2 regions of the Sinorhizobium sp. Y406 genome follow, and region 2 is predicted to be linked to the other one. Evidence: riboswitches for the same ligand, from Rfam matches in the RefSeq annotation. Region 2 holds a riboswitch; the other holds the start of a gene.
What was found. Region 2 has a riboswitch for FMN ahead of AC4P1R_RS10385 (6,7-dimethyl-8-ribityllumazine synthase). Riboswitches for the same ligand answer to the same signal wherever they lie in the genome.
Positions count from the first base shown of each region.

Region 1 (7,636 bases), on a different replicon from region 2:
GACTCGGTCCAGCCGTCGTCGGGTGTTTCCTATGAGCTGGACGCCATCGCGGCGGTCGTTATCGGCGGCACGTCTCTTTCGGGCGGCACCGGCGGCATTGGCGGCACCGTCATCGGTGTGCTGATCATCGGCGTCCTACGCAACGGTCTCAACCTGCTCAGCGTATCGCCCTTCATGCAGCAGGTCATCATCGGCGCCGTCATCGTGCTCGCCGTCACCGCCGAAACTTACCGCAGGCGGAAATAACGACTTTCACCCCGTTTCCGAGACGCGACGGGGTGCTGAAAACGGTCAGCAATGGTGCGGGCCGGCAAAGGAGAAGGTGACCGCCTGCGAGGTCAGGGCGTCACCGGCCAATTCGGAGGAGAAACTATGAAACTGTCCACGCTGCTGATGGCGGCAACTGCCGCTTCGGTCCTCGCGCTTCCTGCATCCGCCGCTGAGGTCAAGAAGATCGGCCTTGCCGTTCCGAACCTTCAAGCCGACTTCTTCAACCAGATCAAACTCGGCGTCGAAAAGCACGCCAAGGAAAAGGGCGTCGATGTGATCGTCGTCGACGCGAAGAACGACACCAACACGCAGGTCAGCCAGGTACAGGACCTGATGACCCAGGACATCGACGCCTTCATCTATATCCCGGCTGGCGCCGCAGCCGCTGCCGTGCCGACCCGCCTTGCCCGCGAAGCCGGCATTCCGGTGATCAACGTCGACCGCGTTCCGGACGGCGCACCGGGCGACACCTTCATCGCCGGCGAGAGTGTCGAATCCGCCTATGCCGTCTGCAAGCACATCATCGAGAAGGCCGGAGGTTCGGGCAAGATGGCGATCATCCACGGCCAGAAGGGCACGACGCCGGAAGTCGATCGCTTCACTGGCTGCAAGCGCGCCATCGACGAGAACAAGGGTGTCGAACTGGTCGACCAGCAGTGGAGCAACATGTGGTCGGCCGACGAGGGCTTCTCGATCGCGCAGAATATGCTGCAGGCAAATCCGGACATCACGATCATCTTCGGTCAGGCCGACGGTCTCGCCATGGGTGCGGCCAAGGCGGTCGATGTCGCCAATCTCTCCGACAAGGTGATTATCGGCGGTTATGACGGTGACGTCTCGGCCCTCGAATACCTCGCAAAATGCAAGGGGCCGTTCATCGCGACCGCAACGCAGAGCACTCAGAAGATGGGCGTTCTCGCCGTCGAATCCGCGCTTGCCGTCGCCGCCGGCCAGAAGATCGAAGAGCGCCAGACGCCGAACGCTGTTCTGACGACCTGCGAAAACGCACCGGAGTTCGTGAAGAGCCATCCGTAATCGGTCTTGATGCGAAAGGCAGCGCCATGACGACCCGCTCTCCCATCCTGTCGCTCCGTGGAATCCGGAAGGTCTACGGTCCGATCAAGGTTCTCCACGGTGTCGACCTCGACATCTATCCGGGAGAAGTCGTGGCGCTGCTCGGTGAGAACGGTGCCGGAAAATCGACCCTGTCGAACATCATTTCCGGCACCGTGCAACCCTCAGCGGGCGAAATGACCTGGCTGGGCAGGGCCTACGTCCCCACCGATCCCCGTGCCGCGATGGACGAGGGGGTAGGCATGATCCATCAGGAGCTGAAACTGCTTCCGAAGCTCTCCATCGCGGAGAATGTGTTCGTCGGTCGCTACCCGAAGAAGGCGGGTCGGATCGACCGTAAGGCGATGGAAGATCGGGCACGCAGCGGCCTTCACCGGCTGGGTCTCGACATCTCGCCCGATCGCCTCGTCGAGGGACTTTCGACCGGCAAGCAGCAGCTCATCGAAATCGCCAAGGCTCTGACGCTCAATGCACGCCTCCTCATCCTCGACGAACCGACCGCCGCGCTCGGTGGCGAGGAGACCCAGCTTCTCTTCCAGCAGATCGAACGGCTTAAGTCGGAAGGGGTCGGCATCATCTACATTTCGCACCGACTGGAGGAAATCCGTCAGATCGCCGACCGCATCGTCGTCATGCGCGACGGTGCGAAGGTGCAGGAATTCGAGAGGGGCGACGTGCCGGTACGCACCATCGTCGAGGCCATGGTCGGGCGCTCCCTGGAGCGCATGTTCCCGACCCTGCCTCCCGCGACCGACCAGGTGACGCTGGAGGTGCGTAACCTTTCGTCGCCGTCCAACGCATTCCGCGACATCAACTTCTCTGTTCACAAGGGCGAGGTTTTCGGCATCGCCGGCCTCATGGGGGCGGGCCGAACCGAACTCGTACGCGCCATCAGCGGCGCCGATCCCATCTCCGGCGGCGAGGTCCTGCTGCACGGCAGGCCCGTCACGCCCCGCTCCCCGATCGATGCGATCCGCAACGGTATCGTTCTCGTGCCGGAAGATCGAAAGCTCCAGGGGGTCGTGCTCGATCATTCGATCGCAGAAAACATCGGCTATGCCAATCTCGGCGAGATCTCCCGCAATGGCTGGATCTCGTCGCGCCGCATCCAGCAGTTCGCCGACGACTGCATCAAGAAGTTCGGGGTAAAGGGCCGCGGCGGGCAGAATGCGGGCGAGCTTTCCGGGGGCAACCAGCAGAAAGTAGTGCTCGCCAAATGGCTGGCGCGCAAGCCGCAGGTGGTCGTGCTGGACGAGCCGACGCGCGGCATCGACGTAGGTGCACGCTCGTCGATTTACGATCTCATCATCGATCTCGCGCGCGATGGCGTCGCGGTCATCGTGGTCAGCTCGGATCTCGAGGAGGTGCTCGGCGTCTCCAGCCGTATCATGGTCATGGCGCAGGGCAAGCAGGCCGGCATCCTGAACCGCGAGGATGCCAACGACGTCTCGGTCATGGAACTGGCAACGATTTAAGCAAGGAACAATCCATATGTCTGAAATCACCCTCGACGCGCCGAAACTGTTCGACCTTTCCGGAAAGGTCGCTTTCGTGACGGGCGCGGGCAGCGGCATTGGCCAACGCATCGCAATGGGTCTCGCCCAGTGTGGCGCAGATGTCGCGTTGCTCGACCGTCGCACCGATGACGGTCTTGCGAAGACAGCCGAATTCATCGCAAAGACCGGAAGTCGCAGCATCCAGATCGCCGCAGACGTCACCAGCGGCGCGGCGCTCAACGGCGCGGTGGCGCGTACAGAAGCGGAGCTGGGCCGGCTGACCCTCGCGGTCAACGCTGCGGGCATCGCCAATGCCAATCCAGCCGAGGAAATGGACGAAAGTCAATTCCAGACGATGATGGACATCAATCTGAAAGGCGTTTTTCTTTCCTGCCAGGCGGAAGCACGCGCCATGCTGAAGAGCGGCCGCGGATCGATCGTCAACATCGCCTCCATGTCCGGTGTCATCGTAAACCGCGGCCTCAACCAATGCCATTACAACGCCTCCAAGGCGGGCGTGATCCACATGACGAAGTCCATGGCGATGGAATGGGTCGGCCGCGGCATCCGTGTGAACACGATCAGCCCGGGCTATACGGCAACGCCCATGAACACCCGGCCGGAGATGGTGCAGCAGACCAAGCTCTTCGAGGAGCAGACGCCGATGCAGCGCATGGCGAGCGTTGACGAGATGGTCGGCCCGGCCGTCTTCCTCCTGTCGGACGCGGCGAGTTTCGTGACCGGCGTCGACCTCCTCGTGGATGGTGGTTTTTGCTGCTGGTAAATATTACAGGGCCGAAAAAAATCCGGACCCTTGCAATTTGCTGCGGAAATTTCTTAATTACGCGTGTTCTCAGGGCGGGGTGAAATTCCCCACCGGCGGTATCCGGAGCAATCCGGGAGCCCGCGAGCGCTTCCATGCACGTGGAAGGTCAGCAGACCCGGTGAGAGGCCGGGGCCGACGGTTAAAGTCCGGATGGAAGAGGACATGCCTGCATAACCGCTTTTTCAAGGAGCGGGTACGGGCCTGTTCGCCCAAGGGATGAATAGCGGCCGAGAGGCCGCGGTTTAACGCCGATACCGGCAACCCTTGAAAGGCAATGAAATGGCAATCTCGAAAGTTGAAGACGCAATTGCGGCGCTGGGGCGCGGTGACATGATCGTCGTCGTCGACGACGAAAGCCGCGAAAATGAGGGCGACATCATCGTCGCCTCGGAAGCGGTGACGCCCGAAGCGATCGCGTTCATGATGAAACACGCCCGCGGCCTCATCTGCGTGGCGATGGAGGGCGAGCGCCTCGACGCGCTCGGTATCCCTCTTATGGTTCCGCAGAACACCGAATATCACAAGACAGCCTTCACCGTTTCGGTCGATTATCTGCCGGCAACGACGACCGGCATTTCCGCCGCCGACCGGGCCGCGACAGTGAAAGCGCTCATGGATCCGGCTTCGGCGCCTGAAGATTTTGCCCGTCCTGGTCACATTTTCCCCTTGCGGGCGCATCCTCGCGGCGTGCGCGGCCGTCCCGGCCATACGGAGGCCGCTGTCGATCTTGCGCGCCTTGCGGGCAAGGCTCCGTCAGGCGTAATCTGCGAGGTCGCTAACGACGACGGCACGATGGCACGGCTTCCCGAACTGATGGCATTCGCTGAGTTGCACGGGTTGCCGCTTGTCACCATTGAAGATCTGATTGCATATGTCGAGGGACGGAAGTCGGCTGATGCCGCAGAAGCCGCGTAGACGAAGTGGGATCGGCGGCGTCTGCTCGAAGATCGCTCACGCCGCCGCCCCGCAGCAACGGGGGCCGCGGTTCGACCCTACTCAAGGCGATGGATTCGCTACAGCCTCTTAACAATGCCATCCCTCCGACGCCGGTTCCACGTTTGAGATTCGCGAAACTTTGCGATAGCGCTACAATACATGGCGATGAACAACGAAATGAATCAGACGCAGAGTTCCGCAGACGCATCGGCTACCGTTGCATTCATAGATCTTGCCGGATTCAGTGCTATTGCGGACGTCCACGGAGACGCTTCCGCGATCGCAGTGCTGGAGATTTTCGAGAGCATGGTCCGCGAGGCTCTTCGCGGCTATGAGCCTCCTATCAAATGGATTGGTGATGAGGCAATGCTCTCGTTTCGTGATCCGGAAACAGCGATCCAGACACTTGGAAGGCTGTTACAGGCATGCCGGAAAGAACCGCGTCTGCCGCTCACTCGGGCGGGGCTGAATCACGGCCCGGTTTCCGAAGAGCAGACGATCTCTTTGGATCGACCGTCAACATCGCAGCGCGCGTCGCGGCGCTCGCATCCCCCGGTCAATTGCTTGCCACTAGACCCATTGCTGAGGCGGCCGCCGCCCGCGGCATTCTGGTGCGAGATCTGGGGGCGGTGGCGGTTCGATCGGTAGCCGGCGAAATCCCCCTTTATGAGATAGAGCTTGCCCCGTCGGTTGATCCGGCCTGGATCGATCCGGTGTGTAAGATGCATGCACCGTATGCGTCCTATCGACGGGCGCCGCCGCGGGGGCCATGGTTCTGTTCGCCGGGTTGCGAAGAGGCATATCGGAAGTCGCCACAGACCTATGCGTTGCCACGATGACGTAACTCAATGCCCTGCGCGAAAGCTGGCACTGGCGCACCTTCAGCAACTATCGGCTCCGGGGCGCGAGACAATGATGCGCGCTTTCACCACCCAGCCGTCGTGCCCGCCCATGCTGGTCGGCTACGACGAATAGCCTTCTCCGCTGGCATGCTTCTTCAGTTCACTTATGAGGTCTCTGACAATTCTCGAGGGTTGGCGGTTGGGGGGCAGAAGCAGGAGAGTTCGAAAATATATGGCGGGTTCGAAGGGCCGGACGACGAGATTTTTTCCCAGATAAGGTTCCGCCGTCAGCGGGTTCACAACGCCGCAGCCGAGTCCTGCGTTGACCATTGCGCAAATGGTCGTCGAGTAGGGCGTCTCAAGAACGATCTTAGGCTTCACGGCTCGTTCATCGAATATCGCGTCGACCTGCCGACGCGTCGTGTCCTCGGGGGCGAGCGCGATGAAAGGTTCGCCGTGCAGGTCCGCCGCAAGTATGACGGAGCGTTTCGTCAGATGGTGGTTGGCCGGAAGCGCAATCGCCGTGCGGTAGTTCGCAAAAGGCCGCGCATCGACGCCGGCCAGATCGATCTCGTCCGCTGCCAAACCGACGTCGAACTGACCGGAAGCGACCAGATCCTTCACAACCGAGGACATTCTGGCCTGGAACGTAATTGCCACCTCAGGATGGCGTTGCTGAAAATTAAACAGCGCCTTGGGAACTATATTGGTGCTAAGCGCCGAAAGACTGGCAATTCGGATTTCGCCAGAGCCAAAATCGCGAATCCGGGCCGCTGCGCTACGCAGATGGATGAGCCCCGTGAAGGATTGCTCGACTTCGCGAAAGAACAGTTGGGCCTCCGAGGTCGCTATCAGCCGCCCATTAGTTCGATGGAAGAGTGCAAGCCCGGTGGTGCGTTCCAGTTCCTGAATGGCCTTGCTGACGGCCGGTTGCGAGATCCTGAGGACCTCAGCGGCACGCGATGCGGTGCCGTTGGTCATCACCGCATGGAAGACTTCGATCTGGCGCAGATTCATGAGAATGCCCTATAACCTATGCGAATAGACTACATCAATATTAATATTAGACGGAATAGGTCGCCAACTGTTTAAATCCTCTTCGAAACGAGGGGAGCAGACAGCAAAATGAAGGATCATACGAACTGTGTGGTGACGCCGATTGTGAAGGCGGATGGGTTCGATCCGCTCGGGGTCGCAGTCCATCGCGGCTCGACCATCGTCTTCAGATCGGCGGACGAGTATGCAAATCGCGCCAAGCGCGGCATGGACGGCTATTCCTACGGTCTCTATGGAACACCGACGACCCGCACACTCGAGCGCAAGATCACGCAGCTGGAGAAAGGCGCGAGGACGTTCCTGGCGCCGTCCGGACAGGGTGCAAATGTGATCGCGATGCTGGCATTTGTCGGGGCTGGGGACAAGGTTCTCATAGCGGACAGCTGCTACCCTCCCGTTCGGGATTTCGCGACCCATGACCTGAAACGCCTAGGGGTCGCCGTCGACTTCTATGATCCGATCTCGCCCTCTGCCCTCGAGCACCGCATCGACGATCGCACACGCATGGTCTGGTGTGAGTCTCCCGGCTCCACCACGTTGGAAGTCCAGGACCTGCCGAGGATCGTCGAGATCGCCCACCGGGCAGGCGCGCTGGTCGGTTGCGACAATACCTGGGCTACTCCGTTGAACTACAAGCCGCTGGGCTACGGCGCCGATATCGTCACGGAGGCACTGACAAAATACGTATCCGGCCACTCCGACGTGCTGATGGGATCGATCACCGTTTCCACAGACGCTCTCGCCGGTCCCGTGCGGGGGCTACTCGGACGCTACGGGATAGGAGTGTCGCCCGACGATGCGGCCTTGGTACTTCGTGGCATGGAGACACTCCCGGTCCGGCTGGCTTACGCATCCGAGTCTGCGTTGCAGTTGGCGCAAATCTTCCGTGACCATCCGCTCGTAGACCGCGTCCTTTTTCCGCCAATGCCGGGGTGCGCCGGACATGAGCTGTGGAAGCGCGATTTCCTTGGTGCAAGCGGCGTTTTCAGCGTGGTGTTCAAGCCAGACGTTTCGGCCCACCTGGCCGCTGCGCTCGACCAACTGCAAGTCTTTGCCATAGGGGCCTCCTGGGGCGGGACGCGCAGCCTCGTTGCGCCGATGCAGGTCCGCTCAAATCGTTCCGAGACCGAATGGAC
Region 1 is NZ_CM178975.1:1,116,292-1,123,927, reverse strand. It holds gene AC4P1R_RS22130 (ABC transporter permease) at 1-246, shown strand, start outside; gene AC4P1R_RS22125 (substrate-binding domain-containing protein) at 373-1,305, shown strand; gene AC4P1R_RS22120 (sugar ABC transporter ATP-binding protein) at 1,332-2,819, shown strand; gene AC4P1R_RS22115 (SDR family oxidoreductase) at 2,836-3,624, shown strand; FMN riboswitch at 3,686-3,832, shown strand; gene ribB (3,4-dihydroxy-2-butanone-4-phosphate synthase) at 3,946-4,581, shown strand; gene AC4P1R_RS22105 (LysR substrate-binding domain-containing protein) at 5,565-6,461, opposite strand; gene AC4P1R_RS22100 (trans-sulfuration enzyme family protein) at 6,570-7,636, shown strand, end outside.
Region 1: another riboswitch for FMN. It lies ahead of ribB (3,4-dihydroxy-2-butanone-4-phosphate synthase); the one in region 2 lies ahead of AC4P1R_RS10385 (6,7-dimethyl-8-ribityllumazine synthase).

Region 2 (7,636 bases):
TCCTCAGCCTTGGCCAACTCCTCCGGCTTGATCGAGTTGAAGGAGTAGCCGAGCGAGACGAGCGCATTGCCGATGGTGGTCAACTGATAATCATGCACCATTGTGCGGCCGTCGGCCTCCGACATCGCCACCTCGAAGAAGTCCTTCCAGCTGGATACCGGCGCTTTGATCTTGCTCGTGTTCACCGCAATCCCGGTCGTTCCCCAGTTCTTGGGAACCGCATAGGTCCTGCCGTCGACCATGCCCTCATGGGTGAAGCGCGCATTCTCGGTCGACGCATCGAAGTTCGGCAATTGTCCCATGTCCAGTTCGTCGATCAGGCCGAGCTTGACATAGGTCGAGATCGTATAATTGGTGGGAACGAACAGGTCCCAGCCGGTGCCGCCCGCCTGCAGCTTCGCGAGCATCTCTTCATTCGAACCGAAGACATTGACCTCGACGGCGACGCCGGTGGCAGCGGTGAAGGCTTCGAAGGTGGCGGGATCGTGATAGTTCGGCCAGGTGGCGATCGACATCTGGCTGCCGAGATCGCCGGCGAAAACGGTTGAATTGAAGAGGCCGGGCTGGCGTGCCAGGACAGCGGCGGCGAGGCCGAGGCCGGTTACGCCGAGGAAATGGCGCCGTGAGACCGAGCCGCGCTTCAGGCGCATCAGTTCGTCGGCGAGCTTCGCTGCAGTGATTGGGGCATTTTCTCTGTACCACTTGGTCATGACGCTGTTCCCTTGTTCTTGACAGGCATTTATGGCAGCAGACCGGCCGGTCAGGCCGGGAAGATATGCATTGCGTTCGCATCGAAGCTGAGACCGATCCTTTCTCCCGGTTCGGCGAGCTCGCTTTCGACGAGGGCTCGGCGGTCGGCGGTCACCAGAAAATCGCCGAGGCCGTCGACCTCGACGGAATATTCCACCGAAGAACCGAGAAAGATGCGATGGGTGACGGTGCCCTCGAGCGTCGAGGCACCGTCGCGCACGAGACGGATCGCCTCCGGGCGCAGCGCCACCATGGCGGCGCCGACGGTACCGTTCACCCGCGCGGGTTTTGTCAATCCCAGGCCGTTCGCGAGCCGGATCGGACCCGCGCCGGGCTCGATCGTGGCGGCGATGCGGTTGGTCTTGCCGACAAAATCGGCGACGAAGAGCGTCGCCGGCCGGTCATAGATCTCCTCGGGCGTGCCGACCTGAATGATCCGGCCGGCGTTCATGACGCAGACGAGGTCGCTCATCGACAGCGCCTCCTCCTGGTCGTGCGTCACGAGCACAAATGTGATGCCGAGCTCGCGCTGCAGGCTCTGCAACTCGATCTGCATGGCGGTGCGCAGCTTCTTGTCGAGGGCGGCGAGCGGTTCGTCGAGAAGCAGCACCTTAGGCTTGTTGACAATGGCGCGCGCGAGTGCGACTCGCTGCTGCTGTCCGCCCGACATTTCGTGGATGCGGCGCTTCGCAAAGCCGCCGAGGCGCACCATTTCCAGCGCTTCCTGTGTCCGCCGGCTTATTTCGGCGGCGGCGATGCGCGGGCGCATCTGCTTCAGCCCGTAGGCGACGTTCTGCGCGACGTCGAGATGGGGAAACAGCGCATAGTGCTGGAATACCATGTTGACCGGCCGGCGATAGGCAGGCACGCCGTTCACCGCTTCGCCACCGATATGAACGGTCCCCTCGCTCGGCTGCTCGAAACCGCCGATCATCCTCAGGCATGTGGTCTTGCCGCAGCCGGACGGGCCGAGCAAGGCGACGAAGGCGCCCTTGGGAACCGCTAGGTCGATGCCGGACACGGCCGTCACGCTGCCATAGCGTTTGGCGACCGAACGGAATTCAATATCGTTCGTCGAAGCGGATCCCACGTCTGTTCCCTGCGGTTGTTATCGGAGATCGTTCACGGTTCTGGCGCCGCCTCGTCCCCCCGTCATTGATAAGCAGCCTAGTCAGATGAGGGCGTGCAGGTATATACCCCAAGAGAGGTATTTAAGCGCTAATTGGCCTGTGGCAGGAGTATATCCGCGGACGCGCTGCAGGGCGGGAACGGGCCGGGAGGGCGATTTGGGCATCGACTTCGAGGGACTTTTTCGGGTCACAGCGTCTTTGGTGGACGGCGCCTCGATGGAGGACGAGGCTCTCGGAAACACGTTCCGACGGCTGATGCTGAGCCTGATGAGTTTCGACTATGTCGTCGTCTTCGCATATCGGGGAAAAGAACGGCCGCTCGATCTCTTCAGCACGTTCAACGCGAAGGAGCATGTGCTCTTCGTGAGCCTGTACCAGGCCGGCCCCTATCTGCTCGATCCTTTCTATCATGCCGCCTGCGCGCCGAAGCCGGGGGTCTGGCGGATGCGGGAACTCGCCCCCGATCGCTTCTTCTCCAGCGAATATTACCGCACCTACTATGTGCAGACCGGTCTTGCGGAGGAGGTAGGCTTCTTTGTTCCAGTGAGCGGGCAGGTGACCGTCGTCCTATCGCTGATGCGGCGGGAAGCGACCGGCAGCTTCAGCGCGGCGGAATTCGCGCTGCTCAAGAAGGTCGAACCGCTCGTCGCAGCGCTGGTACGGCACCATTGGGCCGATCTCGACCGCCGCTTCGACGCGGCGCTCGCAAAAACCGGTCGGAACCGCCGCAAGGCGACGCATCCGCCCGCTGATGGTGTCTGGCGACATCTCAACCTCACGGAGCGGGAGACTTCGATCATCGAACTCGTGCTGCAGGGGCATTCATCGGAGTCGATCGGATTGAAGCTCGGCATTTCGACCGGGACCGTGAAAGTCCATCGTCGCAACGTCTACCGCAAGCTCGGCATCTCCTCGCAGACGCAACTCCTGTCGCTCTACATCAATAGTCTCGGACATTGAGAGCAATGATTCCTCATGGGTTCAGAAAGAAGGATGGCGCGCCCCTGCTGCGCCCTCCTTCCGAATTGAACGAGACCGTCAGGCGTTGATGAGCGCAAGCTTGGCACGGGCGTCGAGGATTTGCGCGCAGGCGTTCGCCGCTTCCTCGCCCTTGATAACGAAATGGTCGCGGAAGAAGGCGATCAGCGACTCGCATTCCTGAAAGTTGTGCGGCGTAAGCACGGCCGAGAGGACCGGCACGTTCGTGTCGAGTTGGACGCGCATCATGCCGTCGAGCACCGTGCCGGCGACGAAGTCGTGGCGATAGATGCCGCCGTCGACGATGAAGGCGGTGCCGAGGATCGCCGAGTAGCGTCCGGACTTCGCGAGCATCTGTGCGTGCAGCGGGATTTCCAGCGCCCCGGGAACGTCGAAGATCTCGACATCGGCCGCATTGCCGCCGAGCGACGTCCACTGCGCGATGAAGCCATCGACGCACTGATCGACGATATCGGCGTGCCAGCGGGCACGGACGATGGCAATCCTGATCGAGGGGTGGGAAAGAACGGTCATGATCTCAAGCCTTTCAGGGTTGGCATATTTCCAATGATCCCGTCGGGCGAACAGGCATGCGCAACGACCCTTCTGCGTGTTTCGCGCATCTGACAAGATGCGCGGCGCTGTCGGAGGGACGTCACCCCTGCTTGCTCTCTTCCATCCGGACTATAACCGTCGGCTCCGGAGTTCAACCGGATCTGCTGACCTTCAAGCAGGCTGCTCGAAGCGCTCGCGGGCTTCGACCGAAGAGCCTTCGGCTCGCCGGTCGTTACCGCCGGTGGGGAATTTCGCCCCGCCCTGAGAACGCTCGCGACTATAGAGACGGCTCGGCGCCGGTCAAATGCGGTGAACGACGAAAAAGCGAGAAATCACGACAGATTTTTTCGGGGCACCCGGCCGCAGGAGAGGTCGCGGCCGGGAGGCAGGGCCTATTCGCGGATCACCAGCAGGTCCTTGGCGGCGAAACGCAGTTTGACGCTCTCGCCGTAAGACGGCGGCACGACGCCGGGATTGTTAAACATGTCGAAAGAGATCAGGTCATTGCCCACGCGCAGCCTGGTGCGGATGACCGAGCCGAGGAAGTTCGTCGCTTCGACCTCGCCGACAAGCGATGTATCGCCGCTGGCGCTCTCGGCTATGGAGCCTGCCTCCGGCCGCAAGGCCAGCGAGATCGTGTCGCCACCCTTCAGGTTGGCAATTGGCTCCGCCAGAGTAACCGGTTGGTCGCCCACCATGACGGCACCGGTGGCCGGGTCGGCCACCTTGGCCTCGATGATGTTGAGCGTGCCGACGAAGGAGGCGACGAATCGGGTCGCCGGCGTGTTGTAGATCTCGAAAGGCGTGCCGATCTGGTCGGCGCGCCCGGCATTCATGACGACGATGCGATCGGAGATCGACAGCGCCTCCTCCTGGTCATGCGTGACGAACACGGTGGTAATGCCGAGCTGCTGCTGGATCTGCCGGATTTCTTCGCGTAGCGAGACGCGGATCTTCGCATCGAGCGCCGAGAGAGGTTCGTCGAGCAGCAGCACCTGCGGCTTCACCGCAAGGGCGCGGGCCAGCGCCACACGCTGCTGCTGACCGCCGGACATCTGATAGGGGAAACGGTCCGCCAGGTGGTCGAGCTTGATGAGCCCGAGCATCTGCTTCACCCGAGTATCGATTTCCGACCTGGAAGCGCCGGCCACCTTGAGGCCGAAGGCGACATTGTCGTGCACGTTCATGTTGGGGAACAGCGCATAGGCCTGGAACACCATGCCGATATTGCGCTGGTTGGGCTTGAGCGAACCCTGGTCCTTGCCGTCTATCGTGATCGTCCCGTCGGAGGGCGTCTCGAAGCCGGCGATCATCCGGAGGATGGTCGTCTTGCCGCAGCCGGAAGGCCCGAGAAAAGAAACGAATTCGCCTTTCTCGATGCCCATGTTGAAATCGTGCACGACCTGGACCGGGCCGAAGGATTTCTTGATGTTGGTCAGTGACAGGAAACTCATGCGAACGGTCCTCAGGCCTTGGGAGGCGCGCTTTTCTGGAAGCGCGAGACGAGCTGGATGAGGCCGAGGCAGCCCCAGGTGATTCCGAATGCGATGACGGCGAGCGCCGCCGGTTCATAGGCGCGGTTGGCGCCGAGAAGCTGCATATAGGGGCCGAAAGCCGGCCTGTTCAGCAGCGCTGCCATGGTGAACTCGCCGATGACGATGGCGAAGGTGAGGAAGGCGCCGGAGAGCACGGCGACAAGCACGTTGGGCAGTATGATCCGCGCCAGGATCGTGGTCCAACCGGCGCCCAGACTCTGGGCGGCTTCGGTAAGCGTGGCCACGTCGATTGTCCTGAGGCCGGTGTCCACCGCACGGTACATGTATGGCAGCGCCAGCGTGGCATAGCCGAACATTAGCAGTATGTTGGTGCCGAAAGCGGAGCCTGTCAGGGGCAGCCAGCTCGATGTGTTGTAGAGCCGGATATAGCCGAAGACGATGACGATTGCCGGAATGACCAATGGCAGCAACGTCACGAATTCGACATAGGGACGCAGGCCCGGCAGCTTGAGGCGGATCCAGTAGGCCGTCGGCACGACGAGCAGCACACCGAAGACGATGGTGAAGAGCGCCTGCGTCACGGAGTAGGTGAAGGTCTCCTGGAAGCGCGGATCGCCGAACACTCTCGCATAGGCCTCGAAGGAATATTCTCCGCGCCGCATCTTCAGCGAGAAGTTGGTCATCCCCACGAGCGGAAGCGTGAAGTAGAGGATGCCGAAAAAGAGGGCGCCCCAGGCCCAGATCTTCTTCATTTCAGCCACCTCTCGCTGCGGGCGCGAAGCCAGATGTAGATTGCGTTGGCGACACCCGTAACCACGATCATGCCGAAGGCAAGCGCGTAGCCGAGGTGCGGATTGCCGAGCACGTCGCCGCGGATCTGGGCGAAGAGCAGGATGGGCACGATCGAGAGCGACGAGCCGGTTAATGCAATGGCGGTTGCGACGGCGCCGAAGGCATTGGCGAAGAGAAGCGCCAGGGTGCCAAGGATAGAGGGGAGCAGGATCGGAAAGGCGACCATCCGCCAGTATTGAAACCCGGTGGCGCCGAGGATCGATGCCGCTTCGCGCCACTCGCGCTTCAGTCCGTCGAGTGCGGGCGTGATGATGAGGATCATCAGCGGGATCTGGAAGAAGAGATATGTAATGGTCAGGCCCCAGAAGGACAGAATGTTGAAGCCGAGCGCCCGCAGATCCACGCCAAGCTCCGAGCGCAGGAAAACGTTGACGATGCCGACCGGCCCGAGCGTTGCGAGAAAGGCGAAGGCCAGCGGTACGCCCGCAAAGTTGGACGCGACGCCGGAAAAAGTCAGTAGCGGCCCGCGGATACCTCTCGGCAATCCGCCGAACACGACGGCTGCGGAGATGGCAAAGCCGGCCAGGCAACCGAGGAGCGCCGAAGCGACGCTGATTTTAATGGAGATCCAATAGGCTGCGAGGATCGAAGGGGTGAAAAGACCTTGGATATTATCGAGCGTGAAGCTGCCGTCCGGTGTCTGAAAGGCGCCGACCACGATCTTCATCGTCGGAAGAATGAGAAAAAGCGTCACAAAAGCGGCAAAGGGCAGGATGCCCAGCCAGTGAAGCGGAAGACGACGCGCCGGCGACCTGGCGCTGATGTGAGCAGTTGACATTCCTTGCGCCCTACGGGGCCGCGTCGCAGACGCGGCCGTTCCTCTAAAGTTCCGATGATTGTCGCATCCGTCCCGGACGGGAAACCGGCCGGGACGGAATGATTGCGGAAACGCTTACTGGACGTTTGCGCCGACGACGGAATCCCAGCCGCCGGTCACGGCAGCCTTGTTCGCGTCGACCTCTTCCAACGTCGGGAAGTAAGCCTTTTCATACGCATCCGCCGGCGGGAGGGCGTCGATCAGTTCCTTCGGAACCTTTCCGTCCTTGACCATCGCGTTGAAGCGTGCCGGGTGGCAGAAGCCCTTCAGCCAGCCGAGCTGACCTTCGTCGGAATAGAGGTGCTCCATCCACAGCTTGGCGGCATTCGGATGCGGTGCATAGGCCGAGATGCCTTGAACGTAGACGCCGGCGAGAACGCCGCTTTCCGGAACGACGACTTCGGTCGGCGGGTTGCCCTCCAGCGTCTTGGCCCAACCGAGCGCGTTGTAGTCCCACGCAACGATGATCGGGGTCGAGCCCTGGGCAAGCGTGCCCGACTTGCCGATGACCGGGACGAAATTGCCGGCCTTGTTCAACTCGGCGAAAAAGTCGAGACCGGCTTCGCCGGCTTCCTTCCCGGCCTTGGCGCCCTTGGCGAGGCCTGCGGCGAGTACGCCGAGGATCGCCTGGTTCGAAGCGCGCGGATCGCCGGCGAGGGCGACCTGGCCGGAATATTCCGGCTTCAGCAGATCGGCCCAGTCCTTCGGCGAATTGGTAACGAGGTCCTTGTTGATGAGGAAGGACATCACGCCGTAATAGTCGCCGTACCAGTAGCCCTCGGCATCCTTGACGGAGTCCGGAATCTCGTCCCAGGTGGAGACCTTGTAGGGCTGCAGCAGGCCTTCGGCCTTCATTTGCGGACCGAAAGCGAGGCCGACGTCGACAACGTCGGGCGCCTGCGGGCCCTTGTTGTCCTTGTTGGCCTTGACGGCTTCGACTTCGTCGGCCGAGCCGGCATCCGGGTTCAGTTCGTTGACCTGGATTTCCGGATACTTGGCCTTGAAGGAGGCAATGACGTCGCCATAGCCGCACCAGTCGTGGGGCAGAGCGATGGTGG
Region 2 is NZ_CM178974.1:2,161,400-2,169,035, reverse strand. It holds gene AC4P1R_RS10400 (polyamine ABC transporter substrate-binding protein) at 1-710, opposite strand, end outside; gene AC4P1R_RS10395 (ABC transporter ATP-binding protein) at 761-1,840, opposite strand; gene AC4P1R_RS10390 (helix-turn-helix transcriptional regulator) at 2,037-2,840, shown strand; gene AC4P1R_RS10385 (6,7-dimethyl-8-ribityllumazine synthase) at 2,919-3,392, opposite strand; FMN riboswitch at 3,522-3,686, opposite strand; gene AC4P1R_RS10380 (ABC transporter ATP-binding protein) at 3,806-4,867, opposite strand; gene AC4P1R_RS10375 (ABC transporter permease) at 4,879-5,661, opposite strand; gene AC4P1R_RS10370 (ABC transporter permease) at 5,658-6,539, opposite strand; gene AC4P1R_RS10365 (ABC transporter substrate-binding protein) at 6,654-7,636, opposite strand, start outside.